DNA from 3 places in the Exiguobacterium sp. s149 genome. Region 3 is predicted to be linked to each of the others. Evidence: predicted binding sites of a transcription regulator. Region 3 holds the regulator's gene; each other region holds the start of a gene.
What was found. The regulator Rex, encoded in region 3, represses fermentation and respiration genes when NADH is low (regulators of the CRP and FNR family bind a similar motif). The targets are predictions, from matches to a motif close to TTGTGAAATATTTCACAA.
Positions count from the first base shown of each region.

Region 1: adhE (bifunctional acetaldehyde-CoA/alcohol dehydrogenase) is a predicted target of Rex. The motif match lies at 1,299-1,316, and genes of this name have one in related genera.
Region 2: KNP81_RS09115 (formate/nitrite transporter family protein) is a predicted target of Rex. The motif match lies at 1,679-1,696, and genes of this name have one in related genera.

Region 1 covers NZ_JACSLZ010000005.1:132,598-135,878, reverse strand. Annotated here, with positions in the region: gene KNP81_RS08905 (YebC/PmpR family DNA-binding transcriptional regulator) at 1-545, opposite strand, end outside; gene KNP81_RS08900 (MarR family winged helix-turn-helix transcriptional regulator) at 625-1,071, opposite strand; gene adhE (bifunctional acetaldehyde-CoA/alcohol dehydrogenase) at 1,457-3,281, shown strand, end outside.
Region 2 covers NZ_JACSLZ010000005.1:178,043-181,323, reverse strand. Annotated here, with positions in the region: gene mutL (DNA mismatch repair endonuclease MutL) at 1-715, shown strand, start outside; gene KNP81_RS09120 (50S ribosomal protein L25/general stress protein Ctc) at 879-1,547, shown strand; gene KNP81_RS09115 (formate/nitrite transporter family protein) at 1,756-2,598, shown strand; gene KNP81_RS09110 (anaerobic ribonucleoside triphosphate reductase) at 2,788-3,281, shown strand, end outside.
Region 3 covers NZ_JACSLZ010000009.1:9,030-12,310, reverse strand. Annotated here, with positions in the region: gene KNP81_RS11825 (hypothetical protein) at 64-357, opposite strand; gene tatC (twin-arginine translocase subunit TatC) at 482-1,270, opposite strand; gene KNP81_RS11815 (twin-arginine translocase TatA/TatE family subunit) at 1,273-1,491, opposite strand; gene KNP81_RS11810 (redox-sensing transcriptional repressor Rex) at 1,491-2,147, opposite strand; gene KNP81_RS11805 (ABC-F family ATP-binding cassette domain-containing protein) at 2,297-3,281, shown strand, end outside.

The DNA of each region.
Region 1 (3,281 bases), on a different contig from region 3:
GTCTGGACGGCATGGAACGCTTCTGGTTCCGCATAGACGATCACCGTCTCATCTTCTTCGATGACATCACGGACGTCGAGGTCGTGCTCCATCATGAGTTCGAGTACATCGTCGGCAGACATGCCGTTGACACCGATGACGGCCGTCGCGTCGAACATGTAAGCGACCGACCCGCTGACACCCATGTTGCCGCCGTTTTTACCGAAAGCGGCGCGGACTTCAGACGCCGTCCGGTTGACGTTGTTCGTGAGCGTGTCGACGATGAGCATCGAGCCGTTCGGTCCGAATCCTTCATAGCGGAGCTCGTCGAAGTTCTCTTCGTCGCCGCCCTTCGCTTTGTCGATAGCACGGTCGATGATTGCGCGCGGGACGTTGTACGTTTTCGCTCGTTCGACGACGAACTTGAGTGCTTGGTTTGATTCTGGATCTGGTTCCCCTTGACGGGCGACTACGTAGATTTCACGGCCGAACTTCGCATAGATGCGACTCGTATTGGCGTCTTTTGACGCCTTTTTCTCTTTAATGTTGTTCCATTTACGACCCATTACATGTCATCTCTCTTTCCATTGTTCGATTGATTCATCCTCGATTATATAAGAAGACGTGGATGTTGACGAGCAAAAATCATCCCTCGCTTTTATCCATCTTCTCGACGATCTCCGTCAACGTCTTCAAACTGTCGATCAGGCGGTCCGTCTCTTCCTCGTTCAGAAACGCGAGACGGTCCTCGAACAGGCGACGGAACGAATCGCGACGCTCGCGGAGGACGAGTTCGCCCTTTTCGGTCAGTTGATTCCAGATGACGCGGCGATCGCGTTCGTCCGGGACGCGGGTGATGTAGCCCTCATCGACGAGCTTCGTGATGAGCGGCGTCACGTTCGGCGGGGCAATCGATAACGTCTCACTGATGTGTCCGTTCGTGACCGCGCCTTCATCTTCAATCAACATGAGGAGATGAAAGTGGGAAAAGTTTAAGTTTGGGATTTGCGGAAGGTCGGAACGACGTAACAACTTCCGGCGAATAAATGGGATCAGTTTCACGAACTGATCGGCTGCGTCTTGTCTCGGCATAATCATGTCACTTCCTAATTAGGTTCTTTCTTCATTATACACGACCGAGCGCAGGGTGGACGACCAATCCTCATCCCGTGACATTTTGCACAGCGCATTCGCCCATCATGGACACAACGTATGTAAGCGTTTTCATATCGCATATACTTTATTTTCATGAAAACGCATTCGATTTTACTGAGCGACATATGAAAAAGCAAGCCCTATCCTCATTCCCCTGAAAAATATTGTGAAAGAGTTCACATTGTTGTCACGCACAAAATGCGAGAAACGTTGTATTCTATGAATGTGAAGGAAAGCACAAACTCTTCTCGAACCAATTGATTGCCCCGTGCTCTCCATCAAGTCAACAGTATAAGCTCTCATTCATGAGGAGGAAACCAACATGGCAGTTAAAGAGAAAGCAGTAGTAGAAACATCAGCAGAACAGATGGTCGACACGCTCGTCACTAGAGCCCACACGGCGCTTGAGACATTGATGACGTTCGACCAAGAGAAAATCGATGCAATCGTTCAAGCGATGGCGCTCGCAGGTCTCGAACAACACGTCGCCCTCGCGAAACATGCATATGAAGAAACCGGTCGCGGTGTGTTTGAAGATAAAATGATCAAAAACATCTTTGCGACAGAATATATTTATAACTCACTCCGTGGCGAGAAGACGGTCGGCGTCATCGAGGACGATGAGCAAAACGGTATCACGTACATCGCGGAACCAGTCGGAGTCGTCGCCGGGGTCACACCGGTCACGAACCCGACATCAACGACGATGTTCAAAGCAATCATCGCCATCAAAACACGTAACCCGATCATCTTCGGTTTCCACCCGTCGGCACAACAGTGTTCAAGTGAAGCGGCACGGATCCTTCGTGACGCAGCCATCGAAGCGGGAGCTCCGGAACACTTGATTCAATGGGTCGAAAAACCGTCACTCGACGCGACGAAAGCGCTCATGAACCACCCAGGTGTTGCCATGGTCCTCGCAACTGGTGGAGCGGCGATGGTCAAATCAGCCTACTCGACTGGTAAACCAGCCCTTGGCGTCGGTCCTGGTAACGTTCCGGCCTACATCGACAAAACAGCAAAAGTGAAACGTGCCATCTCGGACGTCATCTTGTCGAAAACGTTCGATAACGGCATGATCTGTGCATCTGAACAAGCAATTATCCTCGACCAAGAAGTGTATGAAGAAGTGAAAGCGGAAATGACGGCGCTCGGTTGCTACTTCTGCTCACCAGAAGAGAAAGCGAAACTCGAGACACTCGTTATCAAAACAGACTCTTGTGCGGTCAACCCGGAAATCGTCGGGAAGCCGGCAGCCTGGATCGCCGAACGAGCTGGACTCACAGTCCCGGCCGATACAAAAATCTTGATCGCCGAACTCGAGACGGTCGGTGCGACAGAGTTGCTCTCACACGAGAAACTCAGCCCGGTGCTCGGTGCTTATAAAGTCCAATCGCGTGAAGAAGGATTTGCTATCGCTGAGAAGATGCTTGAAATCGGTGGTCTCGGACATACGGCAGCGATCCACTCGACTGACGACGACGCCATCCTCGCCTTCGGACTCCGGATGAAAGCTTGCCGCATCATCGTCAACTCGCCAACGGCACACGGTGGTATCGGTGACCTCTATAACGAAATGACACCATCACTCACACTCGGTTGTGGGTCGTACGGTAAAAACTCCGTCTCTGAGAACGTGACGGCGAAACATCTACTCAACGTGAAAAAGGTGGCGAGACGTCGCGTGAATATGCAGTGGTTTAAAGTCCCTGAAAAGATTTACTTTGAGAAAAACTCAGTCCAGTACCTTCAATCGCTCACATCGAAAAAACGGGCGATGATCGTCACGGATGAAATGATGGTCAAACTCGGATTTGCCGATAAAGTCGTCAAAAACTTGCCTGCTGGCATCGAGTACCGCATCTTCGACCAAGTCGAGCCAGACCCGTCAGTTGAGACGGTCATGCGCGGTGCCGAAGCGATGCGTCACTTCCAACCAGATATGATTATCGCACTCGGCGGTGGATCACCAATGGATGCCGCGAAAGGCATGTGGCTCTTCTACGAACGCCCAGAAGAGAAGTTCTCGAACCTTCGCCAAAAATTCATGGATATCCGCAAGCGGACGTACAAGTTCCCGACGCTCGGTAACAAGTCGATGTTCGTCGCCATCCCGACAACATCAGGCACGGGTTCTGAAGTGACAC
Region 2 (3,281 bases), on a different contig from region 3:
GACGTGGAACTATCCGATTCCCCGTGAACCTGTCACGTCACCAAGCCGATGGTCGCCGACCCCGCTCGTCAATGAAGCGCCTGCACCGACCGACCCGATTATCGAATCGGATAAAATTGAGACGAAAGGAGAGCGGTTGCCGCCGCTCGACGTCATCGGCCAATTGCATGCGAGCTATATCGTCTGCGGTTCCGAAGACGGCATGTATGTCATCGACCAACACGCCGCTCAGGAACGGATCAAATACGAATTGTTTTATGAGCAACTCGGGAATCCGGACAAGGAATATCAATTGTTGCTGCTCCCGCTCCCGCTCGAGTTCACGCAAGAAGAGACGCTCGCGATTGAAGAAGTCGCTCCGCTCTTGAAAGAAGCGGGTCTCGAATTGGAGCCGTTCGGTGGCAACACGTTCCTCGTCCGGGAGATTCCGACGTGGTACCCGCAACACGATTTAGAAGGAACGGTCCGCGATTTGATTGAGATGGCGATTCGGGACCGCTCTGTCAATCTCGCCAAATATCGGGAAGACGCGTCAATCTTGATGGCGTGCAAGCGGTCGATTAAAGCGAACCATCCATTGAACCACGAAATGATGCGGCAATTGCTGAATGACCTCAATCAGACGACGTCCCCGTATACATGTCCGCACGGGCGACCGATCTTGGTGAAATGGAGCACGTACGAACTTGAGAAGTTGTTCAAACGGGTTATGTGACACGCTTGTAATCTTTTTTTAACCGGCTGTAACGTTTATGTCCGGGTGCCTATGGGAACAATATACACATGTCACTCAACGCATCGAGGTTGAGAGGTGGCTTTTTCACTGCCTCACCCTCAAGATGTAGACATGATCGATAAACCAGTAGGGGGAAAAGATTATGGCAGACACGCTTAAAGTAACGAAACGAGAATTACGACCACGTTCGGTCCGCGCAAACTTGCGTAAAGAAGGTAAAGTACTAGGTGTCGTATACGGCTATAAAGTCGAGAGCACACCAGTTGCATTCGAGGAGATGGCACTTCGCAAGATTCTCCGCGAACACGGTGACAACGCATTAATCGAGTTGAACATCGACGGCAAGAAAGTGAACACGCTCGTTCACGGGACTGAAGTTGACCCGTTCACAAACGAATACAAGCACGTCGAGTTCATGGCCGTGAAGATGGACGAAGCGACGGAAGTCGAAGCAGACGTCACACTCGTCGGCGATGCGAAAGGTGTCAAAGAAGGCGGCTTCTTGGCGCAAACGCTTTATAAAGTAACGGTATCGGCGACACCGGCTAACATTCCGGAACGAATTGAACTAGATGTTTCTGAACTCGGTATCGGTGATTCGGTCACGGTAGCTGACATTCCAGAGAACAAAGACTATGAAATCGTCTCGGATGGCGAGCTTCAAATCGCATCTGTAAACGAGCCGGTCTCTCTTGAAGAACTTGAAGCAGACACAGACACAACGACAGAAAGTGAAGCTGAAGCAACTGAAGAAGAGTCGGCTGAGGCATCTTCTGAGGAGTCTGAAGAGAAGTCTGCAGACAAAGAATAAGCTGTATCAAATGACCCTTTGCGAAGGGTCGTTTTTTTCGTCACAAATCCGACAAATGTAAACGATTACGATGTGAAAAATGTGTCAACAAGGTCCAAGGTCGATTGCAATTTATTGGATTCGGGCTTATATTGTTAATGATTTCACATGTTCGTTCTTATTATATGGGTTCATTCAAACAGAAAGAAGGGTTTGTGACATGGCATCAATGGAAATCCATGCACTCGAATCATTACGGAAAAAAGCTCAGGCATCTTCGCAAATGATTCATTATCGGCCAATGGAATACTTTTTACGGGCAATGCTCGCGGGGATCTTTATCGGATTCGCTTCAATCTTCACACTTAAAGTCGTCAACGGAATGTACTTGATCGATTCGCCGTTCACGACACTCATCGGTGGGTTCTCATTCGGGATCGCCCTTGTCATGATCATTTACGGCGGAGCAGAACTGTTCACGGGGAACACAATGTACTTCACGACCTCGACGTTACGCGGCTATACGACGCTCAGCGACACGATGCTCGTCTGGTTACTTTGTTTCGTCGGGAACGCACTCGGTGGCGTCTTGTTCGCCTTGTTGCTTGCCCCGACCGGCGTCATCCAAGAACTCGGGATGGATAACTGGTTGTTCGCGGTCGTCGAGAGCAAGATGCATCATACGACGGTCGAGATTTTCTTCCGTGCCATCTTCTGTAACTGGATGGTCTGTCTCGCGATTTTCTTACCAAAACAGATGAAAAATGAGTTCGCTCAAATCTTCTCGATGATTTTCCTCGTCGCCGTCTTCTTCGCGTCAGGATTTGATCACGTCATCGCCAACTTCGTCTTATTTGCGCTCACGCTCGTCGTCCCACACCCTGAGGCGATTAGCTTTGCCGGCGCCATCCACAACTTGATTCCGGCCACGTTCGGTAACATCATCGGCGGCGCCTTGTTCATGGGTGCGATCTATACGTGGTTGAACGCGAAAGGCTTGCGCGAAGCTCAAGAGTCAGAGGAAAAAGAAGAAGTTGAATTAAAAATCGTGAAACCAGCTAAAGAATTATAAGTTGGGTCACTTGAAAGAACGGTCGAGTCCATATGCGGGCTTGGCTGTTTTTGCGTTTATATCACAACCAACGCTCACAATTTAGACTCCACATCTCCATGCTCAAACATGACATAATCTATATATGGAATTGAATCGAGTTCATAACTCGATTCATATCAATATATAGTGAGGTGATGCGGAGTGAACATGCTCCAGCTTTATGAAGATGTCTGTGTTCTCCCAGATCAAGATCTCGTACAAGAGAACGCCAACGTCGACGGGAAATCACCACTTGGCAAACTGGCACGATTATCCTCGGAAGTATCGAAACAGCTGTCGACAACGTATTTGTTGTCAGAGAGGACACGTCAGGCCGTCGCAGACAACTTTTTGTACATCCACGACGCCGACTATTACGTGACGGGATCGACGACGTGTTGTCAAATCCCGCTCGGCGAGTTGTTGACGAACGGATTTCATACCGGTCACGGGACGATTCGACCACCCCAGGACATCCGTTCGGCGATGGCACTCGCTTCGATCATTCTTCAAGCGAACCAGAATATGCAACACGGGGGTCAAGCGTTCCCGATGTTCGATGTCGATTTAGCGCCATACGTCGAAAAGACGTATGAACGTCAACTGGAGCGTCTCAAGAAGCTTCCGGTGGAATGGTCGACCGAGCAACTTCTCGAAGTCGC
Region 3 (3,281 bases):
ATGTCTAAAGTTTGAACGGCTGGTGTGACAACAAAAAACCGCTCCGCAACCGGAACGGTTCATTCATGAATGGGTCGTGCGTCTTGCTTTAAACCAGTGGTAAGTGACGACGCCGATATAGGTGAGGAGGCCGATTACATACAGACTAATGCCAATAAAAATCCACCCCAGAGCGTCCCAACCACGGACGCAGACGAGTCCGATGATACACGATACGTATCCCGCGAGGAGCAACATCAACGAGAAGACGAGTCTCCGCTTGAATCGCGATTTCAAAAAGTTCAGTCCGGCAATCAGCAACATTGTCGTCAACACGCCGATGATGATGAGTTCATCCCCGTAGTACTCCCAAGCCATCGCTTCTCCCCCTGACTGATGTTTAAGTAGTTTTATCGTATCACGTGGGTCCAATGTTTATCTTGTTGTTAAAAACATTTATTCCCAATCACAAAAAAAGCATCGTCCCGTTAAAGAACGATGCTTACTTCTCATTCATTTGTTTCATCAAATCGACTTGCTCTTTCACCATCGCCTCTTTCTCACGACGGAGCACGCCCCGGTACGTGATGCGTGAGATCGACAAGCTAATCTCGTACAAGAAGAAGAGCGGCAGCGACACCATGAGGTGCGACGTCAAATCCGGCGGCGTGATGAATGCCGCGATGACGAACAAGGCGAAGTACGCATACTTCCGAATCGATGACAGGAAGTACGGTGTCACGACACCGATGCGCGTCAAGAACATCGTCACGACCGGCAACTGGAATAACAGTCCGAATGGAATGGTCAGTTGCAGCAAGAACGTGAAGTAGTTCGACGCCCCGATGATTTGCGTCAGACCGAGGTCTTGCCCGAGGTCCGTCGAGATATCGAGGACGAGCGGGAACAACCAATAGTAGGCGAACGCAAGACCGATCAGGAACAAGATGAAGATGATCGGGATATAAGCGAGCGTCGCTTTCCGCTCGTTCGGATGCAGACCAGGTGCGACGAACGCCCACAGTTGATACAGTAGAAACGGACCGGATGCGACGAGACCGATGACGAGCGCCAAGTTCAAGTAAATCATGAGCGGGTCCGCGACCCCAAAGGCGTTCAGCTCAAGCCCTCGTTCGACGAGGTCCGCCTGCAGATAGGCGAGCACGTATTTGACACTCGGCAAAGCGATTAGAAAGAAGGCAAAGACGACAAATGCCGACAGCATCAGTCGTCTCCGCAGCTCTGTCAAGTGGTCGGACAGCGCCCGCTCTTGATCAGGTTGATGATTCATGATTACTGCTCTTTCTTCTCAAGTTCTTTCTTATCTTTCTCGTCATGTTCGTTCATCATGCCGTTTGTGGCATTTTTGAACTCACGGAGCGTTTGTCCGGCGGCGCGTCCGAATTCAGGCAATTTCTTCGGCCCGAAGATGATAAGCGCGACGATGGCGATAATGAAGATACTCGCTCCCCCAGGAATACCGACGACGAGCAACGATGATAGTAATTCCATTATTGATGGACCCCCTCAGCAGATGGATAGTGTTGCATAAAGTAAATGAGCGACTGGAGTTCGATCGACAAGTCGATGTGGTGGACGCGGACCGTATCCGGCACAGTAAGTCTGGCCGGTGTGAAGTTCAAGATGCCGCGAATACCGAAGCGGACCAAGTCGTCCGCGACCGGTTGCGCATAGGCAGACGGCACCGTGAGAATGGCGACGTCAATCTTGTTCTGTTTCATGATCTGTTCCATCTCATCAACGTGATGAATCGGGACACCGGACATCGTCGTGCCGACTTTTGTCTCGTCTGCGTCGAACCCGACGACGATATGTGTGTTATTGTTTTTAAGGAAGTTATAGTTGACGAAAGCTGTCCCAAGATGACCAACCCCGACCAAGGCGACGTTCGTAATCTCGTCCTGATTCAGTGTCTTACGGAAAAAGTCTAACAGATACTGTACGTTATAGCCATATCCCTTTTTCCCGAGCGCACCGAAGTACGAAAAATCGCGACGGATTGTGGCCGAATCGACCTTGACCGCCTCGCTCAGTTCAGCAGAAGAGACACGCTGTTTTCCTGATGAATGTAGGCTTTGGATAAACCGATAGTATAGTGGCAACCGTTTGGCTGTCGCTTGCGGAATCTTTGGTTCGTTTTGACTCAACGGAAAGAGCCTCCTTTTTACGACGCGTTTCAAACGAATCTAATTTCATACACCTTGATTGTAAACGAATTCACATGACCACTCAATGAATATACCTGAAATGGGGAAGAAATAAAGTATACTAAATAGAGAGAAAGGGGTTTTTTCACTTGATCCTACTGCAAGTCAATAACTTATCGAAATCATTCGGCGTCGAACCGATTTTAGAGAACGTCAAACTCGAAATTCAAGAAGGCGAACGCGTCGCGCTCGTCGGCCGTAACGGTGCCGGCAAGTCGACACTGCTCAAAGTCATCGCCGGGGAATACAACTACGACTCGGGCGACATCATGAAGCCGAAAGACGTCACCATCGGCTACCTGGCCCAAGACTCAGGACTCGAATCCAACGAGACGATTTGGAATGAGATGCTTACTGTCTTCACCGATTTAATCGAACAAGAAAAGACGCTGCGCCGCATGGAGCAAGACATGGGTTCCGAGCGCATCTTGAACGACCCGGCCGCCTATGAGCGCCTCTTGTCGTCTTACGATGAAGAACAGCATACGTTCAAAGACCGTGGCGGCTATCAATATGAGGCGACGATCCGCTCTGTCCTTCACGGGATGCGGTTCTATCCGGACGACTTCGAACGCCGCATCGATACGCTCTCCGGCGGACAGCGGACACGTCTCGCTCTCGCCAAGATGCTGCTCCAAAGTCCAGACCTGCTCATCTTGGATGAGCCGACGAACCACTTGGACATCGAGACACTCGGCTGGCTTGAGAAGTATTTGAGCGGCTATAAAGGCGCCGTCCTCATCGTCTCCCACGACCGCTACTTCCTCGACCGCGTCGTCTCGGTCGTCTATGAGTTGTCGCGCCACCGGAGCCGTCGCTTCGTCGGCAACTACACGAAGTACCTTGAACAGAAGGCTGCCATTTACGAGCAAGAGAAGAAACAGTTCGAGTCGCAACAAGAAGAGATTGCCAAGATGCAGGACTTCATCCAGCGTAACATCGCCCGGGCGACGACGACGAAGCGGGCACAGAGTGTCCGTAAACGGCTCGAGAAAGTCGACCGGATGGAAGCGCCGGACGGTGATGAGCGCAGCGCCGTCCTCTCGTTCTCAATCAAACGTCAAAGCGGGAACG